4 regions of the Pseudarthrobacter sp. NCCP-2145 genome follow, and region 1 is predicted to be linked to each of the others. Evidence: riboswitches for the same ligand, from Rfam matches in the RefSeq annotation. Region 1 holds a riboswitch; each other region holds the start of a gene.

Region 1 (4,187 bases):
CGCCTGCCACGGACCCGAGCTGGCGCTCCAGGGAATCTTCCGTCAGGTGCTGCTCGAGGTACCGCTGCGGCGGGAGGGCCAGGCTGTCCATCACCACGTCCGTGCCGTTCCAGGACCAGTTGCTGCGCGGCCGGTCCCAGTAGAGCTCGATGCCGTTGCCCTCGGGGTCGTTGAAGTAGAAGGCTTCGCTGACAAGGTGGTCGGCGCTGCCGGTGAACGAGCGCGGTTCGAACCGGGCGGCGGTGGCGATGGTGGCAGCAAGGTCTGCCTGGTTCTCGAACAGCAGCGCCGTGTGGAACAGGCCGGCCTCTCCCCTGCCCGGCAGGTTCAGCCCGGGCGCGGGCGCCAGGTGCACAAGCGGCTTCTGCAGCCGGCCAAGGTAGATGCCGCCATCCTGCTCCGCAATGACCTCCAGGCCGAGGGCGCGCTGGTAGTAGTCGGTCATCACCTTCATGTTGCCCACCTTGAGCATCACAGTGCCCATGGCGAGGTCGGCAGGAAGAAGATCCTGGCTTGCGGCTTGTGCAGTCATTGGTAACTCCCGGTGCTGTGGGCCTTCCGGTTGGCAGCCCTTACACACTTAAAATTACTTGAAGCTTCAATTTATTCCAAGTCCCGGGGCCGGTTATCTTTTCAGCGGACCACCCGTCCGCCCAGGACAACGTGCGCCAGGTTACGGACCGCTTCCGGTACCTTCCGCGGGTCCTCCCGGCACAGGACAACATCTGCCCGTGCCCCTTCCTCCAGGCCCTCCGCGCCCAGCCACTCCCGCGCACTCCAGCACGCGGCGTCCAGGGCAGACGCCATGGGCAGCCCGGCAGCATGGAGGGCCAGGATCTCGTCGGCGATCCTGCCGTGCCTGATCACGCTGCCGGCGTCGGTCCCGGCGTAGATCCGCACGCCGGCCTCGAACGCCTCAAGCACCCGCTCCTCCCGCCGTTCCCACAGTGAACGCATGTGCGCCGCATACTGCGGGAACTTGGGTGCTGCCTGCGCGGCGATGTCCGGGAACGTGGCGATATTGACCAGGGTGGGCACAATGGGCACCTGCTGCTCCACGAAGCGGGGCAGGTGCCGCGGCAGGAGGCCGGTGGCGTGCTCGACGCAGTCGATGCCGGCGTCCAGCACGTCGTCGAGCGTCTCTTCCGCGAAGCAGTGGGCGGTGACGCGCGCGCCTTCGTCATGGGCGGCCAGGACTGCATCGCGGACGACGGCGGCAGGGAACGACGGCGCGAGGTCGCCGGCGCCGCGGTCAATCCAGTCCCCCACAAGCTTGACCCAGCCGTCACCTTCCCTGGCCTGTTTACGGACAGCTTCCACCAGGCCCTCCGGTTCGACTTCCTCAGCAAACCCCCGCAGGTACCGGCGCGTGCGCGCAACGTGGCGTCCGGCGCGGATCAGCACCGGGACGTCCTTTCTGTCCTGCAGCCATCGCGTGTCAGCAGGGGAACCTGCGTCCCGGATCAACAGTGTGCCTGCCATCAGGTCCGTCCGCGCCTGCTCTTCGGCAGTCGGAGCATCCACCGCCCCTCCCACGCCGAGCCCGATGTGGCAGTGGGCATCCACGAAGCCCGGCAGCACCCATCCCGCCAGGATCCGGTCCGGAGCCTTCGCCGGCCGGCGGAACGTCAGGCGCCCGTCGACGGACCACAGTCCGTGCTGCTCACTCCCGGGTCCGGTCAGGACTGTTCCCGTGAAGTGGATGATTTCTGCCATGTGCACCTCTTTCCTGCCCGGTCAGGCTAGCACCGGCAATGTGACAAGCCCCGAAAGAAGGGCTGTGGTAGCTTTCATCTTGACCACACGGGTGCCCCTGCAGGGGCTGAGATCGGGCTGACGCAGCCTGCGACCGTCGAACCTGTCCGGGTAATGCCGGCGAAGGAAGTGAGTATTCCTTGAGTACACCAAATCAGCAGCTTAACCCTGCCCGCAACACCCCGGGTGCCGCCACTGACGGGAACCCGCCGCCGGTGACGCAATCCTTGAAATCCCACTCCCTGGCCTACCTCGAGGACGCCGGGACCGGGATCCGTGTTCCCGTGACGGAAATTGCGTTGGAGCCGTCCCCCAACGGCATTCCGAACCAGCCGTTCCGGACCTACCGGACGGCCGGTCCGGGGAGCAATCCAGTTCAGGGCCTTCCTCCCTTCCGCAGGGAATGGATCGAGGCGCGGGCAGACACGGAAGCGTACAGCGGCAGGGAGAGGAACCTGCTCGACGACGGCCGCTCGGCTGTACGCCGCGGCGCCGCCAGCGCGGAGTGGAAGGGAGCGCCTCCCGTGCCGCGCCGCGCCGTCGAGGGCCGGACCGTGACCCAGATGCACTATGCGCGCCAGGGCGTCACCACCCCGGAAATGCGCTTCGTGGCGCTGCGGGAGAACTGCGATGTTGAACTGGTCCGGAGCGAACTCGCCGCGGGCCGGGCCATCATTCCCAACAACATCAACCACCCCGAATCCGAGCCGATGATCATCGGCAAGGCCTTCCTGGTGAAGATCAACGCCAACATCGGCAACTCGGCAGTGACCAGTTCAATCGCCGAAGAGGTGGACAAGCTGCAGTGGGCAACCCGGTGGGGCGCCGACACCGTCATGGATCTCTCCACCGGCGACGACATCCACACCACCCGGGAGTGGATCATCCGCAATTCGCCTGTCCCGATCGGCACCGTCCCCATCTACCAGGCCCTGGAGAAGGTCAACGGCGAAGCCAACGCCCTGACCTGGGAGATCTTCCGTGACACCGTCATCGAACAGTGCGAGCAGGGGGTGGACTACATGACCATCCACGCCGGCGTGCTGCTTCGCTACGTCCCCCTAACCGCCAACCGCGTCACGGGCATCGTGTCCCGTGGCGGGTCCATCATGGCCGGGTGGTGCCTGGCGCACCACCGGGAGAACTTCCTCTACACGCACTTCGATGAGCTCTGCGAAATTTTCGCCCGGTACGACGTCGCGTTTTCCCTGGGTGACGGCCTGCGGCCGGGGGCGACGGCGGATGCCAACGATGCCGCGCAGTTTGCCGAGCTGGACACGCTCGCCGAGCTCACGCAGCGTGCCTGGGAGCACGACGTCCAGGTGATGGTGGAGGGTCCTGGACACGTCCCGTTCCACCTGGTCAGGGAGAACGTTGAACGGCAGCAGGAGCTGTGCAAGGGCGCGCCGTTCTACACGCTGGGCCCGCTGGTGACCGACGTGGCCCCGGGCTACGACCACATCACCTCCGCCATCGGCGCAACGGAAATTGCCCGCTACGGCACGGCAATGCTGTGCTACGTCACGCCCAAGGAACACCTGGGGCTGCCCAACAAGGACGACGTCAAGACAGGGGTGATCACGTACAAGATCGCTGCTCACGCGGCAGACCTTGCCAAAGGCCACCCGGGCGCCCACGAACGTGATGACGCACTGTCCAAGGCACGCTTCGAGTTCCGGTGGCGGGACCAGTTTGCGTTGTCGCTGGACCCGGAGACGGCCGAGGCCTTCCACGACGAAACCCTCCCGGCCGAACCGGCGAAGACCGCGCATTTCTGCTCCATGTGCGGGCCCAAGTTCTGCTCCATGAGGATCAGCCAGGACATCAGGGACGAGTACGGCTCCGCCGAGTCGCAGGCGGCGCTTGCTGTAGCGGTAGCCGGCATGCGGGGCAAGAGCGAGGAATTCCTGGCCGCCGGCGGGAAAGTCTATTTGCCGGAGCTGAGCGTTCCGCCGGGGCGCTAGCAGCCTGCAGGTGCCGTCCGGCTGGTCATTGGGGGCCGGCCGGACGGGCCCCTGTGGAGGGCAGTTTCGGGAGGATCAGGAGGCGCGTGCCTGCACGCGGCTGGAGTCGTTGATGAACGAACGGATGATGCGGTCCCCTTCCGGGGAGTCGTGGGGCCGGTGCCCGCCGGCGGCAGTACGGTGGAGCGCCCCGGTTTCACGGAGGTAGCCGGCGATCTCCTCGTAGAGCGGCTCCCAGCCGCCGGTCAGGACGAGCGTCGGCACGCCGGGGACGATATGCAGCGGGGCTTCCCAGGACGGCGCCTGCAGCCGCAGCCGCCTGGCAGAACGCTTCTCCTCGGCAGTCACCGGCTGCTGCAGGTCGGTGGCATAGACCCTGCGGACGAACTCGCGCTGGAAATCCTCGTCACTGAGTTGATGCCGGACGTTATGCAGCGGCTGCATCAGCCCGATGTGCGCCGCCGTGGC
Region 2 (4,187 bases), on a different contig from region 1:
GCAGCCGCCGTCGGCATTTTGAAGACGGTGACCAACCCGCCGTTGCCGGCCCGCCAATCAGGCAGTTCCGCCAGGGCTTCGTCGATCCGTTCCGGGGAAAGTGCATCTTTGCCGGCCACTGCTGCTCCTGGGATCCGGGCGCCGGCCGGCAGAAGGTGGGCCTACAGGAACTCGGCCCGGCCCTCCATTGCCGACGACGCCAGCGCATGTTCACGGCGGGGTATGCGACCAGCCGCTTTCGCCAGCCTACCGGCGATGACGGCGTGCTTGAAGGCCTTCCCCATCAAGGCGGGGTTCTGCGCCCGGGTCACTGCCGTGGCCAGGAGCACGGCGTCGCAGCCCAGTTCCATGGCGAGGGCGGCGTCGGAGGCCGTACCGATGCCCGCGTCCAGCACTACCGGCACCGAGGCCCGGGACACGATGAGCTCAATGTTGTGCGGATTGAGGATGCCCAGGCCCGTCCCGATGGGCGAGCCGAGCGGCATCACAGCAGTGGCTCCGAGGTTCTCCAGCCGCAGGGCCAGCACGGGGTCGTCATTGGTGTACGCAAACACCTTGAATCCCCTGTTGACCAGCTGCTCGGTGGCGTCCACGAGCTCAACGGCATCCGGCAGGAGGGTGTGTTCGTCGGCGATGACCTCGAGCTTCACCCAGTCGGTTTCCAGGGCCTCCCGTGCCAGTTCAGCAGTGAGCACAGCGTCACGCGCCGTGAAACACCCCGCCGTGTTGGGCAGGACCCGGATGCCGTGGTCCACCAGCAGCTGGAACAGCGAACCCGCCTCGTCCGGCGAATAGCGGCGCATGGCAACGGTGGTCAGCGAGGTGCCGGAGGCCAGGAGCGCGGCGCCCAGGCCGTCCAGGCTGGGGGCGCCGCCGGTGCCCATGATGAGCCGGGATGCCAGGGGGACGCCGTCGATCACCAGGGGGTCCTGGAGCCCGGACAGCTGGCTGTTGGTGACGGTGGTTCCGGTCATGGTGGTCAGCCTCCCTGTACTGCCGTGACAAGTTCGACGTCGTCGCCCTCGGCGAGCGCCGTGGCGGACCACAGGCTCCGGGGCACCACCTGGGCGTTGCGTGCTACGGCCACTCCCAGCTTCCGCCCGTCCGTGGCCCGGCCGTCCGCGGCCAGCGGACGGCCGGTGACCTCGCTGACGAGCGCGGTGAGGGAAGCGTCGTCGGCCACGGTGTGGCCGGTTCCGTTCAGGGTGATGTTCATGCTGTCTCCTGGGTGTTGGATGGCGTGGCAGCCGCTTCAGCCATGCGAAAGGGAGCCGGGGAAAACCGACCGGGGTTGAACGGGGCCCAGCGGGGGTCTTCCGTGCCGTCCATGAGTTCCCGGCAGATTGCGGCCGCAGCCGGGGTGAGCAGGATGCCGTGGCGGAAGAATCCGGTGGCAATGATGAGCCCCTGCACGTGGCGGGACCCTTGGAGGCCGGACCTTCCAGGCGCGGGCTGCCGGCCCACGGGGCCTCCGGGCAGCGATACCCTTCCGAGCAGCGGGGCGTTGTCCGGCGTGCCGGGCCGGGCGCGGGCCGTGCACTCAAGCAGCTCAAGCTCAGCGACGGCGGGCACCAGCACCTGGGCATCGCGGAGAAGCTGGTACACACCCCCTGCCGACACCGCACCGGCACTGGAGCCCGCGCCCCCGCCACTGCCACTGCCACTGCCACTGCCCAGTGCGTCCTCACGCTGGGTTGCCCCGATCACCACGGTTCCGTCCCGCCGCGGAACGATATAGACGGGGACCCCGCGCACCAGTCCGCGGACTGTTGAGGTCACCAGCGGCCTGAGGTGCGCCGGTACCGCGAGCCGCAGGATGTCCCCCTGGACCGGCCGCAGCGGCAGGTGCAGGTCGATCGGCAGTCCCGTGAGTTCCGGGGCGTGCAGTCCGTTGGCCACCACGGTCTCCCCGGCCAGTACGGTCCCTCCACCTTCCAGGGCTACTCCGGCTACGGCCCCGTCCTGCCAGAGCAGGCCGGCTGCCTTGTCCGGCACGGCGAATCCGTCAGCGGCGCCGGCCACGCCGCTTCCGGTGGAGCGGGCATCCCCGGCCAGGACCCGGCGGAGGCAGGCCACCAGCAGCCGGGGGTCCACCTGGTGGTCCGCCGGCGTATCCAGCGCACAGGCAATGCCCGGGCTTAACAAGGGCTCGCGGCGCCGGGCTTCGCGGATGGTGAGCGGTTCAACCGTGAGGCCGTTGGCCCGCTGGACGGCACGCAGGTCCAGCAAGGCCTGCCGGTCTGCGGCGTCGGCACCCACGGCGAGGGTCGGCGTCGTAAGATATCCGGGATCCGAGCCCGCGGCCGCAGCGAGGTCCGCAGCGAAACCGGGCCAGCGGGCGGAGGCCTCGAGCATGAGTTCCAGGAGGTCCTCCTCCTGGTAGTGCAGTTCGCTCACCGGCGCCAGCATCCCCGCGGCAGCCCAGCTGGCTCCGGAGCCGGGGGCGTCATCGATCACCACCACGGAACGGCCCGAACGCCTCGCCTCCCAGGCGATCCCGTGGCCGATGGCTCCTCCGCCGATCACCGCCACGTCGGCCGTGATGGTGGAGCCGGAAGGACAGGGGCCGGTTGCGGCGTGCACGTCAGGCATCGGTTGTCTCCTTCCCTACGCCGGTATTAACCGGATCAGGTCAAGCGGTCGGCTCTGACGCCCTCTCAGCCCGGCGCTTTGTGACAGCTGCCGCGGCTCCCGCAGTACGAGCCCAGTGTAGAGGAACTAGGCTGGCTCCCATGAATGTGTCCCACCCCCCTGCCGCCGCTGCCCGTCCGTCCGGTTCCGACGCCTTTATCAACGCGGAGGGCACCGCCGGGCTGCACGATGCGCGCCTCTACCTCTGCACGGATGCGCGCCGCAGCCAGGGCGACTTTGAACAGTTCGTGGATGCCGCGTTCGCCGGCGGCGTGGACATCATCCAGCTCCGGGACAAGTCCATCGAAGCCGCCGAGGAGCTGGAACTCCTCGCCGTCCTGAAGGAGGCAGCGGTCCGGCACGGCAGGCTGTGGGCAGTGAACGACCGCGCCGACATTGCTGTGCTGTCCGGAGCGCCGGTCTTCCACATCGGGCAGAAGGACCTTCCCCTCCAGGCAGCCCGGACGCTGCTGAACGGGAACGCCGCCATCGGCCTGTCCAGCCACAGCCCTGGACAGGTGGATGCCGCCCTGGCAGCGGCCGCCGGCCCGGCGGCGCTCGACTACTTCTGCGTGGGCCCGCTGTGGGCAACACCCACCAAGCCCGGCCGCGCCGCCGTCGGGCTGGACCTGGTGACGTATGCGGCGGCGGCCTCAGCGGCGCAAGGGCAGGGACAGTCCGACGGCGGTGTGCCCTGGTTCGCGATCGGCGGGATTGACCACGGCAACGTGGAACAGGTGGTGGAGGCCGGGGCCAGCAGGATCGTTGTGGTCCGGGCCATTACGGAGGCCGACGATCCGTCAGCCGCGGCCGCATCGCTGCTCGACGCGCTGGACGCCGCCCGCCCGTGACGCGGCGCCGGATCCGCACCGCATCCCGCGGGCGGCTCCCTGCACTATTCGCGGAATTCGGGCTACGCTGATTTTCGTGTCACATCATCGGCTGGCCCCCAGTGTCCACGAGCACACCAACGCCCTCGAGGCTGCACTCAGCGCCCTGCGGACGGAGCTCGAGCTGCCTGGTGAGTACCCGGCCGAAGCCGTGAAGGACGCCGAGGCCGCCGTGTCGGCACTGAAGCTGCCGTCCCATGACCTGACGGGCATAGACTTCATCACCATCGACCCGGCGTCGTCCACGGACCTTGACCAGGCGCTCTTTATTGAACGGGACGGCAGCAGCTACCGCGTGCTCTACGCCATTGCCGACGTTCCCGCCTTCGTGGCTCCCGGCGGCCCGCTGGATGCCGAGACCAGGCGCCGCGGCCAGACTTTCTACACCCCGGACGGCCGCATTCCGCTGCACCCTGAAGTCATCAGCGAGGGCGCCGGAAGCCTCCTGCCGGGACAGGACTGTTCCGCGTTCGTCTGGGACTTCCGCCTCGATGTCCGCGCCGAAGTCACCGCGGTGACGGTGGGACGGGCCCGGATGCGCAGCCGCGCCAAGCTCAGCTACAAGGGCGCCCAGGCGGAACTGGACGGCGGCAGCCCTTCAGAAGTCCTGGTCCTCCTCAAGGAGGTGGGGCTCAAGCGCGTGGAGCTGGAGCGCGCCCGTGAGGG
Region 3 (4,187 bases), on a different contig from region 1:
GCGCCCTCATCGGTGCCCGGTGCCGCTGTGAGGGCGCTGAACAGTGCGGTGCTGACCGGACCCCGTGCTGCTGGGATTTTCATGGTGCTCCTTCAGGTCTGGCGTGGGCCGGTTCCGTGCTCCCTGCACTGGGGCCCGGCCGGGGATGTGTCAGCGGCCGCGGGTGCCGGGCGCTGGGGATGTGGCGGTGCTGCCGCTGCCGGCGCCGCCTGCGGCGGGGGCGGGTCCACGGGCGAGCATGATGGCCAGGGCAATCATGGCCAGGCCAAGGACCAGATGGAGCCAGTTGTCCGCATCGTTTGCGGGGATGAAATTGGCAGGGGTGGGGTCACCGACCAGGAGGCCGTACAGCCAGAGGACCAGGTAGATGACGCCGCCGTGGATGAGGAAGTTCCGTGCCTGCGGGTGGGTGCGCGACATCAGGACGCCGGCGACGCCGAAGAGCAGGTGCACGGCGTTATGGAGGACGGATACCTGGAAGATCCCGAGCAGCAATGCTCCTGAGGCGTGTCCGGCCAGGCGGAGCGCGTCATGGTTGGAAGTGATGCCGGGAACGAATCCAAGGATGCCGGCCAGGCAGAACACGGCGCCCGTTGCGAGGGCAGCCTTCTGCAGGCCTGTGCGGGCGCCTGCCCGGCGGATGCTGGCTGCCATGTGCTGTACTCCTCAAACGCTGGAGACAACATAGTAAGCATGATTACTAAATAATTGCTAAGCAGCCTTTGTATTGTGCCGGCGTTGTGCGCCCGCACTCCGCGCGCAGGCTGCTAGCCTCCCGGGCCGGCCCATAAGTAGGGGTTGGTGTGCGGACCTCCGCGGCGGCCGTGGTCGTAGCCTTGCTGCCAGGACTTCCCGACGGCGGACACCAGTTCCGCCAGCAGGGAATAGTAGGGGTGGTCCGGGCCGATGAAAATCATCTCGTCCCAGGCTTTGTCCAGCGCCGCCCGGACCTGGTTCTCGGTTGCTGGACCGGTCACGGCGCCCTCCTGGATTGATCACCCGCCACTGCGCTCGAATGTACTCCCGGCCTCACTGGGGTGTCCATGCCAGGAAGACCTGCCATGCCGGCCGGCCGGGGGCGCCACTCCGCTGGCTTGCAGGGCGTTACTCCGCGCCGGCCGAACGGAGGATGTCGCGGAGGGCCTCGACCACCAGGTCATGGTCCTGCAGCTGCGGCAATCCGGACACGGTGACGGTTGCTACGGCGCCCACCCCAGTGACGTACAAGGGGAAGGAGCCGCCGTGCGCAGCGTAGAGGGCCTGGTCGAACCAGGCATTGTCTTCGATACGTCCGCCGCTGAGCCGGGCGCGCAGCCCCACCAGCAGGGAAGGAACCTCGTACCGGGCTGCGGTCCGTTTCTTGGCCCGGATCCAGTGCCCGTTGTCCGGTGTTGCCCCCGGCAGGGCCACGTGGAAGAGGAGCTGCTCGCCCTTGGTGATGTCGATGGCGATGGGAAGCCCGCGCTCCTTGCCCAGCTCCACGAGGAGCAGCCCCAGGTTCAGGGAGTCGTCCAGGGAGAAGCCGGGAAATTGGAGTTCCCGGATCTCCGCCTCAATCCGCGCGATCAAGGCCTCCAGGGATCCCTCCGGCTGGGCTTCGCGGGAATCCGGATCATACCCGGTCACATCTGGTGGATTCGCTGTCATGGCCCACAATCTACCCCTCCCTGCGGTAAACTGGACCACGCCCAACAGGGCGGATATTTCACCAATAGAATCATTCAACGACAGGGGAGCGCCGCCGTCGGCATCACTGGCCAGGCCAGGGACCGCAGGTGGGCGCTGAGAGTGCGGACAGCCGCAGACCCTCGAACCTGATCCGGTTAGTACCGGCGCAAGGGAGTCGAGTTCTCGAAGTGCGCGCAGCGGCAGCAGTGCCGGCAACCGCGTCCACTTTCCCCTCCTGTTCCTCAGGAGGACCACATGGCAACAACAGCAATCAAGAAGCCCGCCGGCAAGTCCTGGCGCGTCGTGGACATCGTGGTGGCGGCCCTTATCGCCGTTGCCGGCGGCGTCATTTTCTGGGCCTGGTCCCAGGGGGCGGCCGCAGTCTCCGGACCCATGAACGCCGTCTACCCGCCCCTGACCGGCCTGATTGCCGGCGGCTGGATGATCCCGGCCGTCCTGGGCATGCTCATCATCCGCAAGCCAGGCGCCGCGCTCTTCTGCGAGACGGTGGCCGCCACGGGTGAACTGCTCATGGGCTCCCAGTACGGTGCGTCGGTACTGTTCTCCGGATTCGTCCAAGGCCTGGGTGCCGAGATCATCTTCGCCATCTTCGTGTACCGGAAGTTCAACCTGCCCGTGGCACTGCTTGCCGGCGCCGCGGCCGGCCTTTTCTGCGGCCTGAACGACTCCTTCGCGCCGTGGGGCTGGAACATCGCCTACGCCGCCGGCGACAAGCTGGCGTACATCATCTTCACTGCCATCTCCGGCGCCATCATCGCCGGCGCACTGTCCTGGATCGCCACCCGCGGCCTGGCCAGGACAGGGGTCCTGAGCTCCTTTGCATCACGCAAGGCGGCAACGGAGCCCGTCTTCTCCTGATGGGCGCCCCTTCGCGGCACGAGGCATCAGTTGCGGTGCGTCCGGCTGCCGTCACAGCCCGCGGCTGGGGATGGCGCCATGCGGGGCGCGCCAAGCCGGCTGTCCGTGGCCTCGACCTGGAGATCCGCCCGGGGGAGCGGGTGCTCCTTTTGGGGCCCTCCGGTGCGGGCAAGTCCACGCTCCTGCATGCCCTGGCCGGGGTGCTGGGGGACATGGACGACGACGGCGGCGACGCCGGCGAGTCCGACGAGACGGGCTCGCTGCTGGTTGACGGCGCCGTGCCCCGCGAGCAGCGCGGCCGGGCCGGGCTGATGCAGCAGGATCCGGAGACGCAGGTGGTCCTCTCCCGCGTCGGCGACGACGTCGCCTTTGGCGCCGAGAACCTCGCCGTGCCCCGCGACGCCATCTGGGCCCGCGTGCACGAGGCGCTGGACGACGTCGGCCTTTCCCGCCTGCCGCTTGACCACCCGACGTCGGCCCTGTCCGGCGGGCAAAAACAGCGCCTCGCGCTTGCGGGAATCCTCGCAATGCGGCCCGGCCTGATCCTGCTCGACGAGCCAACGGCGAACCTGGACCCTGCCGGTGTGCTGGAAGTCCGGGACGCCGTGGGCCGCTGCGTGGACAAGACCGGCGCCACGCTGGTTGTGGTGGAGCACCGGGTGTCCGTGTGGAAGGACCTGGTGGACCGGATCGTGGTGCTGCAGCCGGGCAGCGCCACTGAAGATGCCGTGCTGCTTGACGGTCCTCCGGACCAGGTGCTCGCGGACGCACGGACCATGCTGGCGGCGGCCGGTGTGTGGGTGCCCGGGTATGTTCCTGGCACGCGTGCACGGTCGGGCAATCCGGCAGCCGGCTCCGGCGGCCTTCTGCTGGCGGCCGAGAACCTTGCGGTTTCCCGGGAACGTCCGCGCCGCAGCGGCTTCCGGAAGGTACCCCCGGTACCCGTCCAACACGATATTTCCGCCCAGGTCCGGGCAGGGCAGGCGCTGGCCATCACGGGCCCCAACGGGGCGGGCAAGTCAACGTTTGCGCTGACCCTCGCGGGACTCCTGGAACCGGTGGCAGGAAAGGTGTCGGCCACCCTGGACCTCAGCCGTGGCGCCGGGATAGACCCTTATAAGTGGAAGGCCGAGCAGCTCATCGAGCGGATTGGCACCGTGTTCCAGGAGCCGGAGCACCAGTTCGTCACCGGGAAGGTGCTGGACGAACTCCTGTTCGGTCCGCGGCACCTGGGCCACGGCGAGGAGCGCGTGGACGAACTGCTGGAGCGGTTGCGGCTGACCCACCTCGTGGACGCGAACCCCTATACGCTGTCTGGCGGCGAGAAGCGGCGGCTCTCCGTGGCCACGGTCCTGGCGGCCCATCCCCGGGTGCTCGTCCTGGACGAGCCGACGTTCGGCCAGGACGCCAACACCTGGGCGGAGCTGGCCTCGTTCCTGTCCGAGCTGCTGGACTCCGGCACCGCGGTGGTGTCCGTGACCCACGACGCCGAGTTCACCGCCGCGCTGGGTGGCACTGAGCTGCGGATGGCTGCCGCGGAACCGGTGGCGCCATGAGGCAGGAATTGAACCTTCGGGGCAACCAGGCCCTGCTGGCCCGCGCCAACCCCCTGAGCAAGTTCGCCGCCGTCTTCCTCATCA
Region 4 (4,187 bases), on a different contig from region 1:
GCCCGGGGTCAGTGCGAACAGGGTGTCGTCGCCGCCACGGCCAACGCCGGCGCCCGGGTGGAAGTGGGTGCCGCGCTGGCGGACGATGATCTCGCCGGCGGAAACCACCTGGCCGCCGAAGCGCTTGACGCCGAGGTACTGTGCGTTGGAGTCACGACCGTTGCGAGTGGAGCTCGCGCCCTTTTTATGTGCCATCTGAAATGCCTGCCTCTAAATTCTGGGGAATCTGCTGAAAAACCTGAACAGTAACGGAAGGTTACTTGATACCAGTGATCTTGACCTTGGTCAGTTCCTGGCGGTGACCCTGGCGCTTCTTGTAACCGGTCTTGTTCTTGAACTTCTGGATCACAATCTTAGGACCACGGAGGTCCTGGAGGATCTCAGCCGTAACAGTTACCTTGGCCAGGTCAGCAGCGGCGGAGGTGACCTTGTCACCGTCAACCAGGAGCAGTGCGGGCAGCTGAATGGTGCTGCCAGCTCCACCGGCGACGCGGTTCAGGGTAACGAAGTCTCCAACGGAAACCTTCTCTTGGCGGCCGCCTGCGCGGACAATCGCGTACACCACTTGGGAACTCACTTCTCTCGACGTTTATTACAAATTTGCGTGCGGAACCCGGTTCCATGATTGGGTGGGCTCTCGCTGTGCCTCAACGCCGTGGGGTCATAACCCAAGTGTTGGCGTAAGCACCGAAGATCTAGAATACGCTAGTTTTGGCTTCGGCCGCAAATGAGGCTGGTTCCGGCGGGTTGTCTGTGATAGGCACCACAGCCCAGGTCCGCGCCCTTACCTGTGCCCCACCATAGTACCGGCGGGACGCGCAACAGGGTGTCAGGAATGAAGTCGCGGCGCGTCGAAAAAGTCCACCTCGAGGCGGCAGGACTGCCTGAACGCCGCCACCATGGCGTCCCGGTCCCCTGCGGACGCGCTGCGGCCGGCCCCGTCCACAATCGCAACCGCTGTGCGGGTGGCGGCAGCGAAGTCCTCGTCCGCGTACGTGCGCAGCCACTCGGCGTAGGGGTGGCCGGCCGGTTCCCCTGCAGCCACGAACCGGGCGTGGAGTGTTGCGCCCACCTCGGCGTACAGCCAGAAGCAGGGCAGGACCGCTGCGGCCAGCACCGCGTAACTGCCCGACGCCGATGCCGCCGTCAGGTGGTCCACGTAGGACTTGGTGACGGGTCCCAGCTGCGGCTCAACGGTCCGTGTACTGAGCCAGGAGCGGTGCAGCTCGGACTCCACCTCCAGGCACTGCGCGGCGGAACGTGCCCAGAAGAGCTGCTCCCCTTCGGTGGGGGCCAGTGCACTGGTCCGCGCCAGCACCCGTGAGTAGCCGTTGAGGTAGATGGCGTCCTGGGCGAGGTAGTAGGCAAACTCCTTCTCCGGCAGGCTCCCGGAAGCCAGGCCCTGGATGAAGTCCAGCGCGTAGATGTCCTCGAGGTCCTTTGCGGCGTCCGCCCAGAGCTGCGCCGCGAAGCTCCCCTCGCCGCGCACGGCCGGCAGGTGGTGGAAGTGGTGCACGGGCCCGTTGCCCGCCCCCACCTCCAGGGCCTCCGAGGCCTCCAGCGCGCCGGCAAGCCAGGGCTTGACCTCGCGCAGGGCTGCCTCCCAGTCCCCCACCCGGGCCTGGACCGTGGCCATGGCCGCGGACAGGGAGCATCCGGTGCCGTGGCTGTTCACTGTTGCCACCCGCTGACCGGGAACCACGACCACCTCGCGGGACAACATCCCGGCGGTGCTTACGAGGGCATCGGGGCATTCGGCCCCTACGAGGTGCCCACCCTTGACCAGCACCGTGGCTCCCGTGGCGGCGGAGAGGTTCCGGCCCTGTTCCAGGGCGCCTTCCCAGGTCTGCTGCACGTCGCCGCCCACGAGCATGGCGAGTTCAGCCAGGTTGGGCGTGATGAGCTGCGCCAGCGGCAGCAGGTCGCGAAGCGCGGCTTCGGCTGATTCCGGGAGGAGCCGGTCGCCGCTGGTGGCCACCATGACAGGGTCCAGGACCACGACGGCGGGACGCACCTTTTCGAGCCATGCATGGACGGCTTCGATCACCCCGGCATCGCCCAGCATGCCGATCTTCACGGCGTCGATACTGATGTCGTCGCTCAGGGCATCGAGCTGCTGGGTAAGGAAGTTGGCGGGGGGAACGTGGACGCCGCGCACGCCGCGGGTGTTCTGTGCGGTGAGGGCGGTAATGGCAGCCATTCCGAAGCCGCCGTGGGCGGCGATGCTTTTCAGGTCCGCCTGGATGCCGGCCCCGCCGGAAGGATCGGATCCGGCAATGGAGAGGACCCGTGGCACGCCGCGGTACTCGCGGCCGGGGGCTGCAGGCGCAGAAGCAGCTGCAGGCCCGGAAGCACACGCGGATGTGCCCTGGATGGTGGCAGTGGGCATTGCAAGGGTGGAAGACAAGAGACATCCCTTCGCCGGTGCTAGCCGGACAGGTTCAACGGGTCTGGATCTCAGCCGGCTCTCTGCGCGGCACCCCGTGTCGGTTCCCCAGCCTAGCTTTTTTGAGGTCCACAGCGTGAAGGTGACACAGTGCGGCCGGAGCGGGGTGGAATGCCGGTGTTCAATGAGGGTGGTCAAAAGCGCTGCGGAGCGCCGCCTTAAAGGACGGATGCCCGGCCGGCCACTGACTGTGGCTGGCCGGGCATTCGGTCAATACCCGCCCTGGGTCCCGGATTCCGGTAACTCCATGCGTGGCAGCTCCAGTTCCTAGAGCTCTGAGGCAGGCACCCCGACGCCGAGGATGATCGGCGCGTCCGAGGGCTTGCCGCTGGCCGGCTGCGAAGCACCCGCCTTGTCCGTTTCCGGTGCCTTGGCGGCGTGGGAATGCCCGGCCGCGGGGGCTGGAACATTCTCGCGATGCTGGACCGAGGTCTCGTTGGCTGCTCCCTGCGCGCGGCTGGCACTCCGGTTCCGGCGTGCCCTGCGCGGGCGTGACTGCTCCAGGGTGTGGTCCGAGTAGTCCTGCTCCGCTGCGGCGGCCACCGGCCGCTGCTCCGGCTGGACGGCTGCGGGCTCCCGCTGTTCCGGTGCCTGCTCCGGCTCACGTGTCCGCTCCGGAGCAGGAGCCTGCTGGGGAGCCTCTTCCGCCCCGCGCTGGACCGGCTGCACGTCCGGCGTTCCAGCCGGCGTGCCGGCTGCCGGTGCGGGCTCGCCCAGGTGGGCGAAGGCCGCGGCAAGGCGGTCCAGGGTGAGGGCAGGCTTTGGCTGCTGCTCCTCGGCGTGCTCCACGAAGGGCAGGACGACTTTCTCCCCGCCAAAGGTCAGGACGGCAGCGGGCCTAGACGCATCGCTGTCGTGCTTCTCCGTTTCAGCCGGAACTGCGGGCTGGGCCTGCGTTGCCTGCCTGGCGGCGGCCAACTCGTCGTCATGCAGGTGGGCCGCGTGGGCGGCAGCCGCGATGTTGGCAAGGGCCAGCCTGGTGGCTTCCGCTTTCGCATGCCGCTCGGCGTCCGTCGGATCAGGGTGGACCGTGTGGACGTGGACGGCAGCTGCCGGCGCGGCGTCCGGCTGCTGGCCGCCGCGGCCGCGGCGGCGCTTCCGGTCCGGCCGGGCACCGGGCTGGCTGCTGTCCGTGCGCTGCGCCTCGATGCGGTTGCCCTCGGCGCGTGCTTCCGGGCGGTGCTCGGCACGCTGCACGTGATGCTCGGCAGCCACAATGTTCGCCCGGCGGTGTTCCACCGGGTCATCGTGGGTGACCACGCCGCGGCCGGCGCAGGCCTCGCACTGCTCGCCGAACACTTCAAGGAGCCCCGTGCCCATCCGCTTGCGGGTCATCTGCACCAGGCCCAGCGAGGTGACTTCGGCAACCTGGTGCTTGGTGCGGTCACGGCCCAGGCACTCCACCATGCGCCGCAGGACCAGGTCGCGGTTGGACTCCAGGACCATGTCGATGAAGTCGATGACAATGATGCCGCCGATGTCGCGGAGGCGGAGCTGCCGGACTACTTCCTCCGCAGCTTCCAGGTTGTTCTTGGTGACTGTTTCTTCGAGGTTGCCGCCGCTGCCGGTGAACTTGCCGGTGTTGACGTCCACCACGGTCATGGCCTCGGTCCGGTCGATCACCAGCGAGCCGCCGGAGGGCAGGAAGACCTTCCGTTCCAGGGCCTTGTGGATCTGCTCATCGATGCGCCAGGCACTGAAGATGTCCTGGTCCTTGGTCCACTTCTCGAGCCGTCCCACC

Evidence for each region. Region 1 has a riboswitch for thiamine pyrophosphate ahead of thiC (phosphomethylpyrimidine synthase ThiC). Riboswitches for the same ligand answer to the same signal wherever they lie in the genome.
Region 2: linked by a shared signal. The riboswitch ahead of NFU08_RS04800 (FAD-dependent oxidoreductase) and the one ahead of thiC (phosphomethylpyrimidine synthase ThiC) in region 1 are both predicted to bind thiamine pyrophosphate.
Region 3: linked by a shared signal. The riboswitch ahead of NFU08_RS13290 (ECF transporter S component) and the one ahead of thiC (phosphomethylpyrimidine synthase ThiC) in region 1 are both predicted to bind thiamine pyrophosphate.
Region 4: linked by a shared signal. The riboswitch ahead of thiD (bifunctional hydroxymethylpyrimidine kinase/phosphomethylpyrimidine kinase) and the one ahead of thiC (phosphomethylpyrimidine synthase ThiC) in region 1 are both predicted to bind thiamine pyrophosphate.

The regions. Positions count from the first base shown of each region.
Region 1 covers NZ_BRCG01000012.1:49,069-53,255, forward strand. The annotation lists gene NFU08_RS11985 (VOC family protein) at 1-532, opposite strand, end outside; gene NFU08_RS11990 (amidohydrolase family protein) at 634-1,716, opposite strand; TPP riboswitch at 1,794-1,901, shown strand; gene thiC (phosphomethylpyrimidine synthase ThiC) at 1,896-3,719, shown strand; gene NFU08_RS12000 (alpha/beta fold hydrolase) at 3,795-4,187, opposite strand, start outside.
Region 2 covers NZ_BRCG01000004.1:105,848-110,034, reverse strand. The annotation lists gene NFU08_RS04815 (4a-hydroxytetrahydrobiopterin dehydratase) at 1-119, opposite strand, end outside; gene NFU08_RS04810 (thiazole synthase) at 162-974, opposite strand; gene thiS (sulfur carrier protein ThiS) at 980-1,216, opposite strand; gene NFU08_RS04800 (FAD-dependent oxidoreductase) at 1,213-2,592, opposite strand; TPP riboswitch at 2,588-2,705, opposite strand; gene thiE (thiamine phosphate synthase) at 2,733-3,482, shown strand; gene NFU08_RS04790 (RNB domain-containing ribonuclease) at 3,559-4,187, shown strand, end outside.
Region 3 covers NZ_BRCG01000014.1:52,868-57,054, reverse strand. The annotation lists partial or broken gene NFU08_RS13310 (iron-containing redox enzyme family protein) at 1-83, opposite strand, end outside; gene NFU08_RS13305 (DUF4383 domain-containing protein) at 151-654, opposite strand; gene NFU08_RS13300 (hypothetical protein) at 768-977, opposite strand; gene NFU08_RS13295 (heme-degrading domain-containing protein) at 1,105-1,647, opposite strand; TPP riboswitch at 1,720-1,859, shown strand; gene NFU08_RS13290 (ECF transporter S component) at 1,924-2,547, shown strand; gene NFU08_RS13285 (ABC transporter ATP-binding protein) at 2,547-4,103, shown strand; gene NFU08_RS13280 (energy-coupling factor transporter transmembrane protein EcfT) at 4,100-4,187, shown strand, end outside.
Region 4 covers NZ_BRCG01000015.1:35,090-39,276, reverse strand. The annotation lists gene rpmA (50S ribosomal protein L27) at 1-195, opposite strand, end outside; gene rplU (50S ribosomal protein L21) at 257-565, opposite strand; gene thiD (bifunctional hydroxymethylpyrimidine kinase/phosphomethylpyrimidine kinase) at 830-2,389, opposite strand; TPP riboswitch at 2,397-2,494, opposite strand; gene NFU08_RS13765 (ribonuclease E/G) at 2,714-4,187, opposite strand, start outside.